Linked DNA regions of Teredinibacter turnerae T7901. Each later gene encodes a partner of the first gene's protein in a complex. Links are inferred from orthologs where the notes say so. Each region holds a gene or a part of one and is shown on either strand. Other genes may lie near its edges.

Region 1 (8,039 bases):
GATTATTCAAGAGCTGGAAGGCGTATTCCGCGGCGCAGGTTGGAATGTCATCAAAGTGGTTTGGGGTTCCGGTTGGGACCGCCTGCTCGAGAAAGACAAAACTGGTTTGTTGCAGAAGCGCATGAACGAAGTGCTCGACGGCGAACTGCAGAACTACAAAGCCAACGGTGGCGCCTACACCCGCGAACACTTCTTTGGTAAATACCCCGAGTTGCTGGAACTGGTCGCAGATATGAGCGACGACGAGATTTTCCAGCTCAACCGTGGTGGCCACGATCCGCAGAAAGTGTATGCAGCGTATTCAGAAGCTGTGTCTCACAAGGGGCAGCCGACAGTTATTCTGGCCCACACTGTAAAAGGCTACGGCCTGGGTGCTTCGGGTGAATCAGCCAACGTCGCGCACTCGGTCAAAAAGCTGGACGTTGAAAGCCTGAAGAATTTCCGCGACCGCTTCGGTATTCCTGTTTCCGATGACGATCTGAAATCTGTGCCTTACTATCGACCTGCGCCGGATTCGCCAGAAATGGTCTACATGCGCAAGCGCCGTGAGGCATTGCAGGGTTACCTGCCGTCGCGTGTGGCCGATTTCGAATCGATGGAAATCCCCAGCCTGGATACCTTTAAAGGTCTGTTGAAAAGCACCGGGGAACGCGAAATTTCCTCTACTATGGCGTTTGTCCGTTTTATCTCCACGCTGGTGAAAGACAAAAACATGGGCAAGCAGGTTGTGCCTATCGTGCCTGACGAAGCGCGTACTTTTGGTATGGAAGGCATGTTCCGTCAGCTGGGTATCTACTCATCTGAAGGGCAGCACTACACCCCGCATGATCACGATCAGATCATGTACTACAAAGAAGACAAAAAAGGCCAGATCCTCGAAGAAGGTATTAACGAAGCTGGTGCAATGTCTGCGTGGATCACTGCGGCAACAGCCTACAGCACTTACCGTGTACCTATGGTGCCGTTCTATGTTTACTACTCCATGTTCGGCTTCCAGCGTATTGGTGATCTGGCGTGGCTGGCCGGTGACATTCAGGCGCGTGGCTTTCTGATTGGCGCCACCGCGGGTCGTACCACGCTGAATGGCGAAGGCCTGCAGCACCAGGACGGTCACAGCCATTTAATGGCGAACACCATTCCAAACTGCCGCAGCTACGATCCTACCTATGCCTATGAGCTTGCAGTGATCATTCAGGATGGTTTGAAGCGTATGTATGTCGACAAAGAAAATGTCTTCTACTACCTCACCACCATGAACGAGAACTACGCGCACCCGGATATGCCGTTAGGGGCAGAAGAGGGCATCATCAAAGGTATCTACAAGCTGAAAGACGGTAAAAAGGCCGTTAAGAAGAAGCGCGTACAGTTGATGGGTGCCGGTACCATTTTGCGTGAGGTGGAAGCTGCAGCTGAGTTGCTGCGCGATGATTGGGGTGTAGAGTCCGACATCTGGAGCGTTACCAGCGTTAACGAACTGGCGCGTGATGGTCAGCGCACTGACCGCTGGAACCGCATGCATCCAAGTGAGGAGCCCAAGAAAGCGTACCTCACCGCGCAACTGGAAGAGAGCGAAGGTCCTTTCGTTATCTCGACGGACTACATGAAGAGCTACACTGAGCAGTTGCGGGCCTATGTTCCAGGCCAGTATGTCGTGCTGGGTACCGATGGTTTTGGCCGTTCGGACACCCGCAAAAAACTGCGCAGCTTCTTCGAAGTAGACCGCTACTACGTGGCCTGTGCGGCATTGAAAGCGCTGGCTGACGAGAAAAAAATCGAGCTGTCTGTGGTGAGTGATGCAATGAAAAAATACGGCATCAATGCAGAAAAAACTGACCCGACTATTTGCTAGAGGAGAGTAACTGAGTGGCTAAGCAAACTATCCCAGTACCCGATATTGGCGGGGCTGAGAACGTTGATGTGATCGAAGTCTGCGTTGCTGTTGGCGACGTTGTGGCTGCAGAAGACTCTCTTATCGTGCTGGAATCAGATAAAGCGTCGATGGATATTCCTGCTCCGGTTGCGGGAAAAATCACCCAACTGCTTGTTAAAGAGGGCGATACAGTTTCAGAAGGCGACAGCATTCTTGAAGTGGAGGTCGAAGGCGCTGCTGACGAACCTGCCGCTGAACCGGCTGCAAGCGCGGAGCCGGAAGCCAAGAGTGAGCCAGCCTCCGCCCCTGCAGCGTCAAGCGAATCCGCCGAGATGCCGGTGACTGTGCCGGATATCGGTGGTGCAGAAGGTGTGGATGTCATCGAAGTTTGTGTTTCTGTTGGCGATGAAATTTCCGAGGGCGATTCAATGATCGTTCTGGAGAGCGATAAAGCGTCCATGGAAATACCAGCGCCAGCCAGCGGTAAAGTCGTCAGCATCTCTATTAAAGAGGGCGACAAAGTTTCGATGGGTGACGCTGTACTGGTGTTGCAAGTTGCTGGCAGCGCGCCGGCAGCAAGCGACAGCGCCCCTGCCGAAGAAGCTCAGAAGGCAGCGGCGCCTGCAGCAGCTGAACCCTCTCCTGCGACCCCTGCGGCTCAGGCTCAGCCGGGCGGTGTACAGGAGGTTGCTGTGCCTGACATTGGTGGTGCGGAAAAGGTGGATGTTATTGAAGTCTGTGTTTCTGCAGGCGATGAGATATCTGAAGGTGATTCCGTAATCGTTCTCGAGAGCGATAAAGCGTCTATGGAAGTGCCCTCGCCGGCGTCAGGGAAGGTTGTTGAGGTACTGTTGAAAGAGGGCGATAAGGCGTCTAAAGGCGTTCCGATGCTGAAGCTGGAAGTCGCTGGTCAGGTCGCGTCATCTGCACCTGCTCCTGCGGCATCGTCGAGCCCGAGCACGCCCGCAGCAGCAGCGCCGGCTAAGAGTAAAAAAGCTCCCGCTCCGGAAGCTAAACTCACCGGTGCCAATGTATACGCGGGCCCTGCGGTGCGTCATTTGGCGCGTGAATTGGGCGTGGACCTGACTAAGGTTGTGGCGACTGGCCCCCGTAAGCGTATCACCAAAGATGACGTAAACAGCTACGTTAAAAACGCGCTCAAGCACCACAAGGAAGCGCCTGCGGCAGCTGCAGCTACCGGTGGCGCGGGTATACCCGCGGTACCGGCGGTCGATTTTTCTCAGTTCGGCGAAATAGAAATGCTGAAAATGAGCAAAATCAAAAAAGTGACTGCGGCGAATATGTCTCGCAACTGGTTGAACGTGCCTCACGTCACTCAGTTTGACGATGCCGATATCACTGAGCTGGAGGAATTCCGCAAGAGTGTGAAGGCGGATGCAGAAAAAGCCGGTGTTAAGTTGACGCCATTGCCTTTCCTGTTGAAAGCCTGTGCTGCGGCCCTGGAAGCTGAGCCTGCGTTTAATGTTTCACTGCACTCTGACGGTGAGCACTTGGTTCAGAAAAAATATGTGCACATTGGGATTGCGGTGGACACACCTAACGGGTTAATGGTGCCGGTGATTCGCGATGTGAACAAAAAAGGTTTGTTCCAACTGGCAAAAGAATCGGTAGAGTTGGCGTTGAAAGCGCGTGATGGCAAGCTGTTGCCGCGTGATATGCAGGGCGGATGTTTCACCATCTCCAGCCTCGGTCCGATTGGCGGTACCGGTTTTACTCCCATAGTGAATGCGCCAGAAGTCGCGATTCTTGGCGTATCTAAGGCCTCTATTCAGCCTGTGTGGGACGGCAAAACCTTTATTCCGCGGCAGATGTTGCCGCTGTGCCTCTCCTACGACCACCGAGCTATTAACGGTGCAGATGCGGGTCGCTTCATGACCAAGCTGACGTCAGTGTTGGGCGACTTGCGTCGTTTTCTGCTCTAAGCTTGCAGCATAAGCAGGGCAAAAAATAAAACCCCCAGAGTTAGCGCTCTGGGGGTTTTTTTATATTGACTGGATGGTGGGTGTGCTGTGTCTAAGTGACCCCGGTGTCTCTCCTACGCCGATGTCTTTCCTAGGTTAGTGCATGTCCTGCTCAGCCTCGCGAAAACACTCGACGCGATCTTTCGTTTTGTTCGGGTGTAGCATGGCGCACTCTTCTCTGGTTGGTGGTGTTGTTGCCGGTTTGTGTTCATCGGTTCGCGGAAGTCGCGATGCCTGCTCTCGCTCCACTTCCTGGCGGCGCAGCTCCGCGCGATAATCGTTAACGCGCTTGCGCTGTTCGTTGAGCTCTTCGCTGGTTAAGCCGAGTTTAGGGGCTTCTTTGAGCTCAACGATTTCTGTTTCGACGGCGGTATTTGCGGGTGGCCGATCGCCGAAATGCACACGACCTTTCTCGTCAACCCATTTCACTGCATCAGCATAGGATTGCGATACATCCACGTTACTTAACGCGAGGGCGAGCCCGAGTGCCCAGTACTGCCGTTTCATTAGTATTACTCCTTGGGATTGTCCTCATTGAGCGCGATTTCCGCAGCAGGTGACATATTCTGGCTGCTCGCGCGCTCGAGACGGCCGCCGTTCAAACGGCGGCTGTAGGCAGCAAGTAATACGAGCTGCGCGATTATCAGTCCCTCATACGGTTTTCTGTAACGGCCTTCGTTTACCGACACGGGGACGAACCCCTGCACCACAAACCAGGCGGTAAATATCGCTGCCAATAACCACTGGTGGCCCTGAAATTGATGTTTGTTTTTTCGCCATGTGTAGAGTGTGAGTGCTACCGTCAGCAGGCCCAGGGGTAACCATATCCAGCGTGAGTGGTAGTTCACAAAGCCCAGCCCGTAGTCGAGATTGGAGTCGGGCCAGGATGGATCAAGCATCAAAAAAATCAGATTCTCGCTCACCAGCCACATGTACTTCTGAAAACTCAGACTATTGCGTTCAAAGTAGGTTTCCCAGTCTTTGCTGCCATTGTCGATATTGATGTCGACAACCACCTTCCCGGTACGCGCGGTGTGCCAGTCACTGAGCGGAGCCAGAGGACGCGTGCCGGTAGATGGCGAGCCGTAGCCGTAATACCAGACAGCACCCTGGCGGGAGTACTTGATCTGAATTTCCTTCTTGCCGGATTTAGCGTAGATCATATTCATTTGGCCTACCCCGTGAGGTGCGATAAGCCCCATTTTTTGATAGCTGCGGTAGCTGAGCGGGCCAAGAATCAAGCCTAGCAGTACAAGCGAGTAGACCGCCTTGGTCATTTTCTGCGGTTGGCTGAACCAAAGCCAGGAAGCCGCGACCGCTGCCATAGGGATACAAACGCCGCGGGTCAGGCCCGCAATAATCCAGATAAACACCATGAGTACGAATGCATTTACTGTCTGTTTGCGCATCGAGCGCCAGGTGGCCCAGAGCGCGCCGCCCATGAGTGGCAGCATCAGCGTTTCTTGCATGTAGTAGCCGTAGATGCTCAGCCACGAAGGCAACCAGGTAATGGCCACCCAGCCAACCAGTGCGATGTCTTTGGAGGGTTGCAGTTCACGAAAAAACCGGTACCACAGCCAGGGCATCGCAAACGCGAGCAGAATTGTATAAAAACCGACCAATCCATGATCGCCGTAGGTTAGCTTGCCGATAGCGCTGATATACAGCTGGTACATCACCGGGTCGGTCAGCGTCATTGGGTCGTCTCTGAGCACATCGGTACCTTGCTCCCAGTGACGCTGGGGGTCGCTCCATATATGGCGGGCGGGATCGTGTTCGATGATGTAATACGCGCGGAAGAGATATCCGAGTACCAAAAGGGTGTATACCACACCGATGAAGATGGAGCGGGGATCAATGGATTTGGGGGCTACAACTGGTGTCGTCACGGCGATTACCTACAGGATTTCTTGTTGTTTTTGTGGTCGGTGGCGGGCTGGTACGCTAACGCAAAGGCGAGATTATAGCCTGCATGTGAAGCGGCTTTAAACTGCGTAAATCGCCAACAAACGCTCAGATTGAAGTGTGTCGAAGAAGAATTAAGGCGAAGGTGTTATACCCGGTGAACGCTATCGGTGGATGGTACGGAAAACCAGCAAGCACTTTGGTGGTAAGAACGTTCACGCTGGTGAGCTTTAGTGGTGGCTAGTGGAATTGCCTTGTGAAAAATCAAACAACAAGTTCACTATCAGCGCCCTGGTGGGCAGACAAACTGCGGTCTGCTTGATAGTATCCCGTGCTTGATTTACCCGTATCCCGTGCTCGACGGCTGCCGTCGTTGGCAGTCTCCCAGCTTAGGAAATATAAGAAGAAAGTTAAAAACGAGAATAACAACATGAACACTCAAACTTCGACTGCCGGCATCAGGCAGACTAAATCTGGTGCGTGGATTACCGACAAAGCCTGGATATGTGGGGTGGTAGGTGCGATTACCGTACTCCTGTGTGCGATGGCGTATAACCGGTTCGATATTTTAAATAAAGGGTTGTTTGTGTTGGGCCAACAACTTACCAGTAATCGCACCGACAGTATTCTGGCTGCCCTGTTTATTATCACTGCGGCGATGCTGATCACGGAGATGGTGAGGCTGTGGCTATGGGATCGGGAAGGCTTTATATCGATTGACCCAGATCTGCGTGCGCGGAATTTAGGAGCGTTCTTCACGAAGTCGCTGTTGAACTATTTGTTGTATCTGGCCGCATTATGGGTTGTGTTGGAGTTTTATCACACCGCCAACGAATATGGTTTTCGCATGAATGCCAACTACTATCAAGGTTGGTTCCGGTTTACCGAAATGGTGTGGTCCGCTTATCTGTGGGCGGGTTTACCCTATGTATTGCTTACCCGAGCAGTGCGTTACGATCCAAAAGCGGATTCCCGCGATACCGGTTGGTTTCTTGGCAAACTTCTGCGCTACCCTCTGGGGAAAGTCTCTGGGTCGCCACAGTTGTGCCCTCAGTTTGGCCAGGATGATGCCAAAATTGCTCGTGCTCTGATTGTGAAGTTATTCTTTACCCCACTGATGACGGTATTTTTTATTGGCCAGTTTCCGCACCTTGTCAGCAACGTGGGCTATGTATTTGGCAGCCTGCCGGCAAGTATCGCAAATGGGACTTATACTCACCGGGTTTTTAACAGTGACTTTTTTAATATTTCGATCGCGTTTATTTTTTCTATCGATGTGGCTCTGGCGTGGTGTGGTTATGTGATTTCCTCACGCTGGGTCGACAACCAGACGGCATCCGCCGAACCGACAATGCTGGGCTGGGTGGTCTGCCTTATTTGTTATCCTCCGTTCCAGCAGGCGTTGGGTTGGTACTATTCCGCACCCGGTGAGCGCGATGTGTTGCGTTTCGACAACCAGTGGATTATCACCGTGTTTACCGGGATGATGGTGTGTAGTTATATCGTCTATATGTCGGCGACTTTGTGGTTCGGTGTGCGCTTCTCCAACCTCACCAATCGAGGAATTATCCGCAAGGGGCCGTTCGCTTTTGTGCGGCACCCTGCCTATGCCTCGAAAAACTTTGCCTGGTGGTGTGTGATGTTCCCGGCGATTTTATACAACGCCACTCACACAGGTATCGAATTGGCTGCGATGCAAACGTTTGGTTTGTGCCTGATGACTTTTGTCTACTATCAACGAGCTTTGACCGAGGAGCGCCATTTGCGGCTCGATCCGGTGTATCTCGAATACTGTGAACAGGTTAAATATCGTTTTATTCCCCGCGTTTTCTAGCCCTCTTGGCAGGTACTGCTAAAAAAGCCCGGCACTAGGCCGGGCAAGACTCGCAGGATCAGAGGGTAAGGTGTTAACTGCTTTACGCTTGCATATAGCGAAATCAGAGACTGTTCAATCGCCGCTATTCCGTGGTCGCAGCGGCGCGCTTGTTGCCGCTGCGGTGCTCAGATACTCGGAGCTTTCTGTGTTCTTTTCTCAGTTTGCTGCTACCTTGCGGGTAAGCTTGGGGCTGTACACTTCGATACGAACTTTTCTTTCCAGCGCGTAGGCGTCTTTATCCCCTGCGGTGGCCATTGACATGCTTGCACCATGTGCCTGGTACTCAATTCGGCGACTGTCAATACCGCGTGCGACCAGCGCGTCGACAACACTTCGTGCTCGCTCCTCAGACAAAACGTTGTTGTACTCGTCAGTGCCGCGTGGGTCTGCAAAACCATCAAGACGT
Region 2 (7,124 bases), 1.7 Mb from region 1 along the record:
GCGCCGCCAGGCGATTCGCTATATGCGTCGCCCTCTGGTGGTGATGAGCCCCAAATGGATTTTGCGACACAAACTCGCGACCTCGACGCTGGAAGAATTGGCGGACGGCCGCTTCGAAACCGTTATCGGTGATTGTGAAGCGGAAGCCAGCGAGGTTAAACGCGTCATCCTGTGCAGTGGTAAAGTGTACTACCACCTTTATGAAGCGCGTGAAGAACGCGAACAAAAAGATGTTGCACTGATCCGCATTGAACAGCTCTATCCATTCCCTGAGGAAGATTTGCGTATGACCTTGAAGCCATACGCGCACGTGACCGATGTTATTTGGTGTCAGGAAGAGCCGATGAATCAGGGAGCTTGGTTCTCCAGCCATCACCGCATGCGTCGTGTGGTGGAACGTGTAAATGAAGACGCGTACTTGCGGTATGTTGGGCGAGCATCATCGTCGGCCCCTGCTGCAGGCTACATGTCTACGCACCTGGATGAATTGAACAAATTTATTAATGCAGCACTGGACACCAGTGTTTGAGTTTAGTTAACAGTTTCTTAGCGAAAAAGCGATAAGGACACACCCGTAATGAGTAACGAAATAAAAGTCCCTACGTTTCCTGAATCTGTTCAGGAAGGCACTATTGCCACATGGCACAAACAACCAGGCGAAGCATTTGCTCGCGATGAAATTATTGTCGACATCGAAACTGACAAGGTTGTTCAGGAAGTTCCTGCTCCTGCCGCGGGTGTGATGAAGGAAATATTGAAGGGGGAAGGCGACACCGTCACCAGTAACGAAGTTATTGCTCTGTTTAACGAAGGCGAAGCTGCGGCGGATTCCAGTGAACCCGCGTCGCCCAGCGCTGAACCTGCAAGTGCTGGTGGCAGCGATAGTGGCGACAACTCCGACATTTTAGCTGCCCCCGCCGCGAAAAAGCTCGCTCAGGAGAAAGGAATCGACCTTGCCAAAGTTAAAGGTACTGGCAAGGGAGGTCGCATCACAAAAGAAGATGTCGCAGCACATAAAGACGAACCTGCAGCGGCGCCTGCGCCAGCGGCTAAACCAGCACCTGCTGCGGCAAAATCGTCAGCGCCGGCAGTTGCAGTAGAAGGTAGTGGGGAAAGGATCGAAAAACGTGTACCTATGACGCGCTTGCGTGCACGAATTGCAGAGCGTCTACTGGACGCGACGCAAACTACGGCCATGCTGACCACGTTTAACGAAGTGAACATGGAACCGATCATGAAATTGCGTTCGCAATATAAGGATATGTTCGAAAAGGTTCACAATGGAACCCGTCTGGGCTTTATGGGCTTTTTTGTTAAAGCCGCGGTTGAAGCCTTGCGCAGAATCCCAGCTGTTAACGCATCGATCGACGGTAACGACATCGTATATCACGGTTATCAAGATATAGGTGTTGCGGTTTCTACGCCTAAAGGTTTAGTTGTTCCCGTGTTGCGAAACACCGAAAACATGAGCCTGGCAGCTATCGAAAACGGTATTCGTGACTTTGGCCTGCGTGCGCGCGATGGCAAAATCGGTATCGAGGAAATGCAGGGTGGAACCTTCACCATCACCAACGGCGGTGTATTTGGTTCGTTGCTGTCTACGCCTATCCTCAATCCTCCACAGGCTGCAATTTTGGGTATGCACAAAATCCAGGAGCGCCCGATGGCAGTAAATGGCGAAGTTAAAATTTTGCCGATGATGTACCTCGCGCTCTCTTATGATCACCGCCTTATCGACGGTAAAGAAGCCGTATCCTTCCTGGTCGCCATTAAGGAAATGATCGAAGATCCAGCGCGCATCCTGCTGGAAATCTAACGGGTAAGTTTCCGTTCTTTTGGGGGCTATTGCATGCAATCAGCCCCTTAGCTTGCAGATTACAATTATTTAATCATCGACATTATTTTTGGGGTTAATCCTATGTCCAACAAATATGACGTTATCGTTATTGGTTCAGGTCCTGCTGGTTATGTGGCAGCGATCCGCGCCGCTCAGCTCGGTTTAAAAACAGCTTGTATTGAAAAATGGAAAGACAAGCAGGGTAACGGCGTTAATGGTGGAACCTGTTTGAATGTAGGTTGTATTCCTTCAAAGGCACTGCTGGATAGCTCGCACAAATATCACGAGGCGAAATCTGCCTACGCAGCACATGGTATAGGCGTAAATGACGTCTCTATTGACGTGCCGTCGATGATTGCGCGCAAAGAAAAAATTGTTAAGCAGATGTCTACCGGCATCACCGGTTTGTTTAAAGCCAACAAAGTGACCCCTCTGTTTGGTACAGGCAAACTGCTGGCGAACAGAAAAGTTCAGTTTGTGAGCAAAGACGGTAATGAAGAAATTTTGGAAGCAGAGAACGTGATTCTTGCTTCTGGTTCTCTGCCAGTAAATATTCCGGTTGCACCCGTTGATGGTGATGTCATTGTCGATTCTACCGGTGCACTGGAGTTTACTGAAGTGCCAGAGCGCCTCGGCGTTATCGGGGCCGGTGTTATCGGTTTGGAATTGGGCAGTGTTTGGAAGCGTTTGGGTTCCAATGTGATTTTGCTTGAGGCGATGGAATCATTCCTCGCAATGATGGATCAGCAAGTTGCTAAAGAAGCGCAAAAAATTTACAAGAAGCAGGGCTTGGATATCCGTCTCGGATGCCGCGTTACTGGTTCTGAAGTTGTTGAAAAAGATGGCAAGAAAGAAGTGATTGTCACCTATTCGGACAAAGACGGCAATGAAGCCACTGAAACTTTCGATAAGTTGATTGTGTGTGTTGGTCGTCGTCCTTTCACCGATGGCTTGCTCTCAGACGACAGCGGTGTGAAGTTGGACGAGCGTGGTTCAATCTATGTAAACGACCTGTGTTCGACCAGCGCGCCCGGCGTATGGGCAATTGGCGACGTTGTTCGCGGTCCAATGTTGGCGCATAAAGGTTCTGAAGAAGGTGTGATGGTCGCTGAGCGCATTGCCGGTCAAAAAACGGTTATGAATTACGACATTATTCCTAACGTCATTTACACACACCCGGAAATAGCCTCTGTTGGTCGTACTGAAGAGCAGATTAAAGCCGATGGTGAAGAGTACAACGTTGGTGTATTTCCATTCCTGGCGATTGGACGTGCGGTAGCCGCAGACGAGTCTGACGGTATCGTGAAAATGATCGCCGACGCAAAAACCGACCGCGTATTGGGTTGCCATATTGTTGGCCCAAGCGCTCCAGATTTGGTGCAACAAGTTGCTATCGCTATGGAATTCGGTTCCAGCGCAGAGGACATTGGCATGACGATATTTGGTCATCCAACATTCTCCGAAGCTGTGAAAGAAGCGGCTCTGGCGGTGAACGGTCACGCCATTCACATGCCGAATCGTAAAAAGAAATAGGCAGTTAGCAACATTACAAAGAGAAAGAAGGGTGATGAACAGTCTGGCGAACGCCAGATTGTTCGCTACGCTCTCATTGGGAACGGTGGAGATTTCCACTGCAAAATAACGTTATAAACCTTTCCAAGCTCCGTTGGTCAACGCCAATGTAGCGCGGATGTAACAGGATAAGACAATGAACTTACATGAGTATCAGGGTAAGCAGTTGTTTGCCGAATACGGTTTGCCCGTATCCAAGGGCGTCGCTGCGGAAACTCCTGCCGAAGCTGCAAGTGCAGCAGGTATTCTCGGTGGAGACACCTGGGTGGTAAAAGCTCAGGTACATGCGGGTGGTCGCGGTAAAGCTGGCGGTGTGAAGCTGGTAAAATCCAAGGCTGAAATCGAAGAGTTTGCCAAGCAATGGCTAGGCAAGAACCTCGTCACCTATCAAACCGACGAAAATGGCCAGCCTGTTAGTCGTATCCTGGTAGAAACCTGTACTGATATCGATCAGGAGTTGTACCTGGGCGCCGTGGTTGACCGTTCGACTCGTCGTATCGTTTTCATGGCTTCCACAGAAGGCGGCGTAGAAATCGAGAAAGTTGCTGAAGAGACCCCTGAAAAAATTCTGAAAGCGATTATTGATCCGCTGGCAGGTGCACAGCCCTACCAAGCTCGTGATCTCGCATTCAAACTCGGCTTGGAAGGCAAACAGATCAAGCAATTTACCCAGATATTCCTCGGCCTGGCCAAGATGTTTAAAGAGAAAGATTTGGCTCTGCTGGAGATCAATCCTCTGGTTATTACCAAAGAAGGTGATCTGCACTGTCTGGATGCCAAAATTAACATCGACGGCAATGCACTTTATCGCCAACCTGCGCTGAAAGAGATGCACGATCCTTCGCAAGAAGACGAGCGCGAAGCGCATGCGGCCAAGTGGGAGCTCAACTATGTCGCCCTTGATGGCAATATCGGCTGTATGGTCAATGGTGCCGGTCTTGCGATGGGTACCATGGATATCGTTAAGTTACACGGCGGTCAGCCCGCAAACTTCCTTGACGTTGGTGGTGGTGCGACCAAAGAGCGCGTAGTCGAAGCATTTAAAATTATTCTGTCAGACGAAAGCGTATCCGCTGTTCTGATCAATATCTTCGGCGGTATCGTGCGTTGTGATCTAATTGCTGAGGGTGTCATCGGCGCTGTCGAAGAAGTTGGAGTGAAGATTCCTGTCGTTTGCCGCCTTGAAGGTAACAATGCGGAACTTGGCGCTAAAGTTCTTGCTGACAGCGGCCTGAATATTATTGCTGCGACCAGCCTTACTGACGCAGCAGAGCAGGTGGTTAAAGCGGCGAAGGGGGATGCGTAATGAGCGTACTGATTAACAAAGAAACTAAAGTATTGTGTCAGGGTTTCACTGGTTCGCAAGGCACCTTCCATTCAGAGCAGGCGATTGCATACGGCACGAAAATGGTTGGTGGCGTTACTCCTGGTAAGGGTGGCCAAACGCACTTGGGCTTGCCTGTGTTCAATACCATGGCGGAAGCTGTAGCAGAGACAGGTGCCGATGCCTCTGTCATCTATGTGCCAGCACCTTTCTGTAAGGATTCTATCCTGGAAGCAGCGCACAGCGGCGTGAAACTGGTTGTGTGTATTACTGAAGGCATTCCCACAATGGATATGCTGGACTGTAAAGTGAAGTGTGATGAGTTAGGCGTTCGCCTGATTGGTCCTAACTGCCCAGGCGTGATCACGCCCGGTGAGTGTAAAATCGGAATTATGCCAGGTCACATTCATTTGCCCGGCAAGGTGGGTATTGTGTCTCGTTCTGGCACCCTGACTTACGAAGCGGTTAAGCAAACAACCGATTACGGTTTTGGTCAGTCCACTTGTGTCGGTATTGGCGGAGACCCGATTCCTGGTTCTAACTTCATCGATATCCTGGAAATGTTCCAAAACGACCCGCAAACCGAAGCGATTGTAATGATCGGTGAGATTGGCGGAACCGCGGAAGAAGAAGCTGCCGCCTACATTAAAGCGAATGTTACCAAGCCTGTGGTTTCGTACATCGCGGGTGTAACTGCGCCTCCTGGAAAGCGCATGGGGCACGCTGGTGCGATTATTTCCGGTGGTAAAGGTACTGCAGACGAGAAATTTGCGGCGCTGGAAGACGCTGGTGTGAAGACTGTTCGCAGCCTGGCGAACATCGGTGATGCGTTGAAAGAGGTTACCGGCTGGTAACTTTTACTCACGCGTCAGGTCATAGAAAAGGTCGACTTTCAGTCGGCCTTTTTTTTGATTCATACGCCAGCTCTGTGGACGCAGATTGTTCGTTTGGTTGTTAATGACTGGAAATTTACGGATATTAGGTTGGTTGAAAAGCGAGATTATCTTGGGAGGAATTATGCAAAGAACGTTGATGTTGTCGATTGTGGTAGTTGCAATTGCTGGCGGCTGTACTTGGGTTAAACCCATTGAGCAGGCTGAACATGTACAGGTACTTCAAACTGTGTCTGCCCCAGAGTCGTGTCAGCGCCTGGGAAGCACGAGCGTAAGTGTTAAAGATAAAGTGGGTTTTGTGAAGCGCGGTGAAGACAAAGTAGCTCGTGAGCTTGAAACCCTGGCAAGAAATGAGGCCGCCAAAATGGGCGGGAATGCGGTTATGGCAAAATCCGATTCCGCTACTGGGGCGCAGGAGTTTTTTATATATCGGTGTCCCTAAGCGAACTGTTTCCCCATTCGGCAGCCTTGAATTCGCTATCGGCAACTCCATATAGGATTCCATCGTATAAACCGGTAGAGGATAGACACTACAATGACCGTTGAAGCAAGCACAGAAACTCGTGGATTTGAGACAGAAGCCAAGCAGCTTCTGCACTTGATGATTCACTCGTTGTACTCAAACAAGGAAATATTTCTGCGGGAGCTCGTCTCCAACGCCTCGGATGCAGCCGATAAACTGCGTTTCGAAGCCTTGAACAATGGTGCTTTGTACGAAAACGATAGCGAGTTACGGATTCGCATTAGTTTCGACAAAGAGGCCAATACCGTAACCATAAGTGACAACGGTATCGGTATGACGCGTGATGAAGTGATTGAGAACTTGGGTACCATTGCTAAATCCGGTACCGCGCAATTTTTATCCAACCTTACTGGGGACCAAAAGAAAGACTCCCATTTGATAGGCCAGTTTGGGGTTGGCTTCTACTCCGCATTCATTGTTGCCGATAAAGTCGTAGTTCAGACTCGCAAAGCGGGTGCGTCTGCAGCTGACGCCGTGCAGTGGGAAAGCGAAGGGGAAGCAGAGTACAACGTTTCTACCATTGAAAAAACTGACCGTGGTACGACGATAATTCTGCATTTGAAAAAGGGTCAGGAGGAGTTCGCGGACGGTTGGCGATTGCGCTCGATTATCAAAAAATACTCTGACCACATCTCTCTGCCGATTGTTATGCAAAAGGAACAGCACGGTGAAGACGCAGACGACCAAGCGCCAGAAGATGAGACAATTAATACCGCAACAGCGCTATGGACTCGTCCAAGAAGTGAAATTACCGACGACGAATACAAAGAATTCTACAAGCACATTTCTCATGACTTCGCCGAGCCTCTAAAGTGGAGTCACAATCGAGTTGAGGGTAAGCTGGATTACACTAGCCTGCTGTATATTCCGTCCAATGCGCCTTACGATCTGTACAATCGCGATACTCCGCGCGGCCTCAAACTTTACGTTCAGCGCACTTTTATTATGGACGAGGCAGAACAATTTCTGCCGCTG

Evidence for each region. The genes of interacting proteins can lie anywhere in the genome.
Region 2: the proteins of aceF (region 1) and lpdA are in contact, whole or in part, in a crystal structure (PDB 1EBD), measured with the Geobacillus stearothermophilus proteins. The link is inferred for Teredinibacter turnerae T7901 from one-to-one orthologs. Residues at the interface, in WP_033016211.1 of Geobacillus stearothermophilus: Ile130, Ala131, Met132, Pro133, Arg136, Arg140, Glu141, Asn155, Arg157; in WP_049624544.1 of Geobacillus stearothermophilus: Pro340, Ser341, Asp344, Tyr345, Arg403, Asp406, Val408, Glu431, Ala432, Gly433, Asp438.

What each region holds. Positions count from the first base shown.
Region 1 is NC_012997.1:1,073,704-1,081,742, forward strand. Bases 1,408-4,338 are described here. They hold aceF (dihydrolipoyllysine-residue acetyltransferase), read left to right. Parts: upstream 1,408-1,863; coding sequence 1,864-3,813; downstream 3,814-4,338. Other genes in these bases: aceE (pyruvate dehydrogenase (acetyl-transferring), homodimeric type), read left to right, coding at 1,408-1,849; TERTU_RS04560 (DUF4124 domain-containing protein), read right to left, coding at 3,949-4,338. Also shown: more of aceE, read left to right, coding at 1-1,407; more of TERTU_RS04560, read right to left, coding at 4,339-4,359; TERTU_RS04565 (hypothetical protein), read right to left, coding at 4,365-5,741; TERTU_RS04575 (methyltransferase family protein), read left to right, coding at 6,188-7,591; TERTU_RS04580 (OmpA family protein), read right to left, coding at 7,790-8,039.
Region 2 is NC_012997.1:2,794,494-2,801,617, reverse strand. The notes cover bases 1,264-4,144. They hold lpdA (dihydrolipoyl dehydrogenase), read left to right. Parts: upstream 1,264-1,918; coding sequence 1,919-3,370; downstream 3,371-4,144. Other genes in these bases: sucC (ADP-forming succinate--CoA ligase subunit beta), read left to right, coding at 3,546-4,144; odhB (2-oxoglutarate dehydrogenase complex dihydrolipoyllysine-residue succinyltransferase), read left to right, coding at 1,264-1,816. Outside these bases: TERTU_RS11195 (2-oxoglutarate dehydrogenase E1 component), read left to right, coding at 1-529; more of odhB, read left to right, coding at 578-1,263; more of sucC, read left to right, coding at 4,145-4,715; sucD (succinate--CoA ligase subunit alpha), read left to right, coding at 4,715-5,587; TERTU_RS11170 (DUF4156 domain-containing protein), read left to right, coding at 5,751-6,068; molecular chaperone HtpG, read left to right, coding at 6,162-7,124. UniProt on the Escherichia coli protein: Lipoamide dehydrogenase is a component of the glycine cleavage system as well as of the alpha-ketoacid dehydrogenase complexes.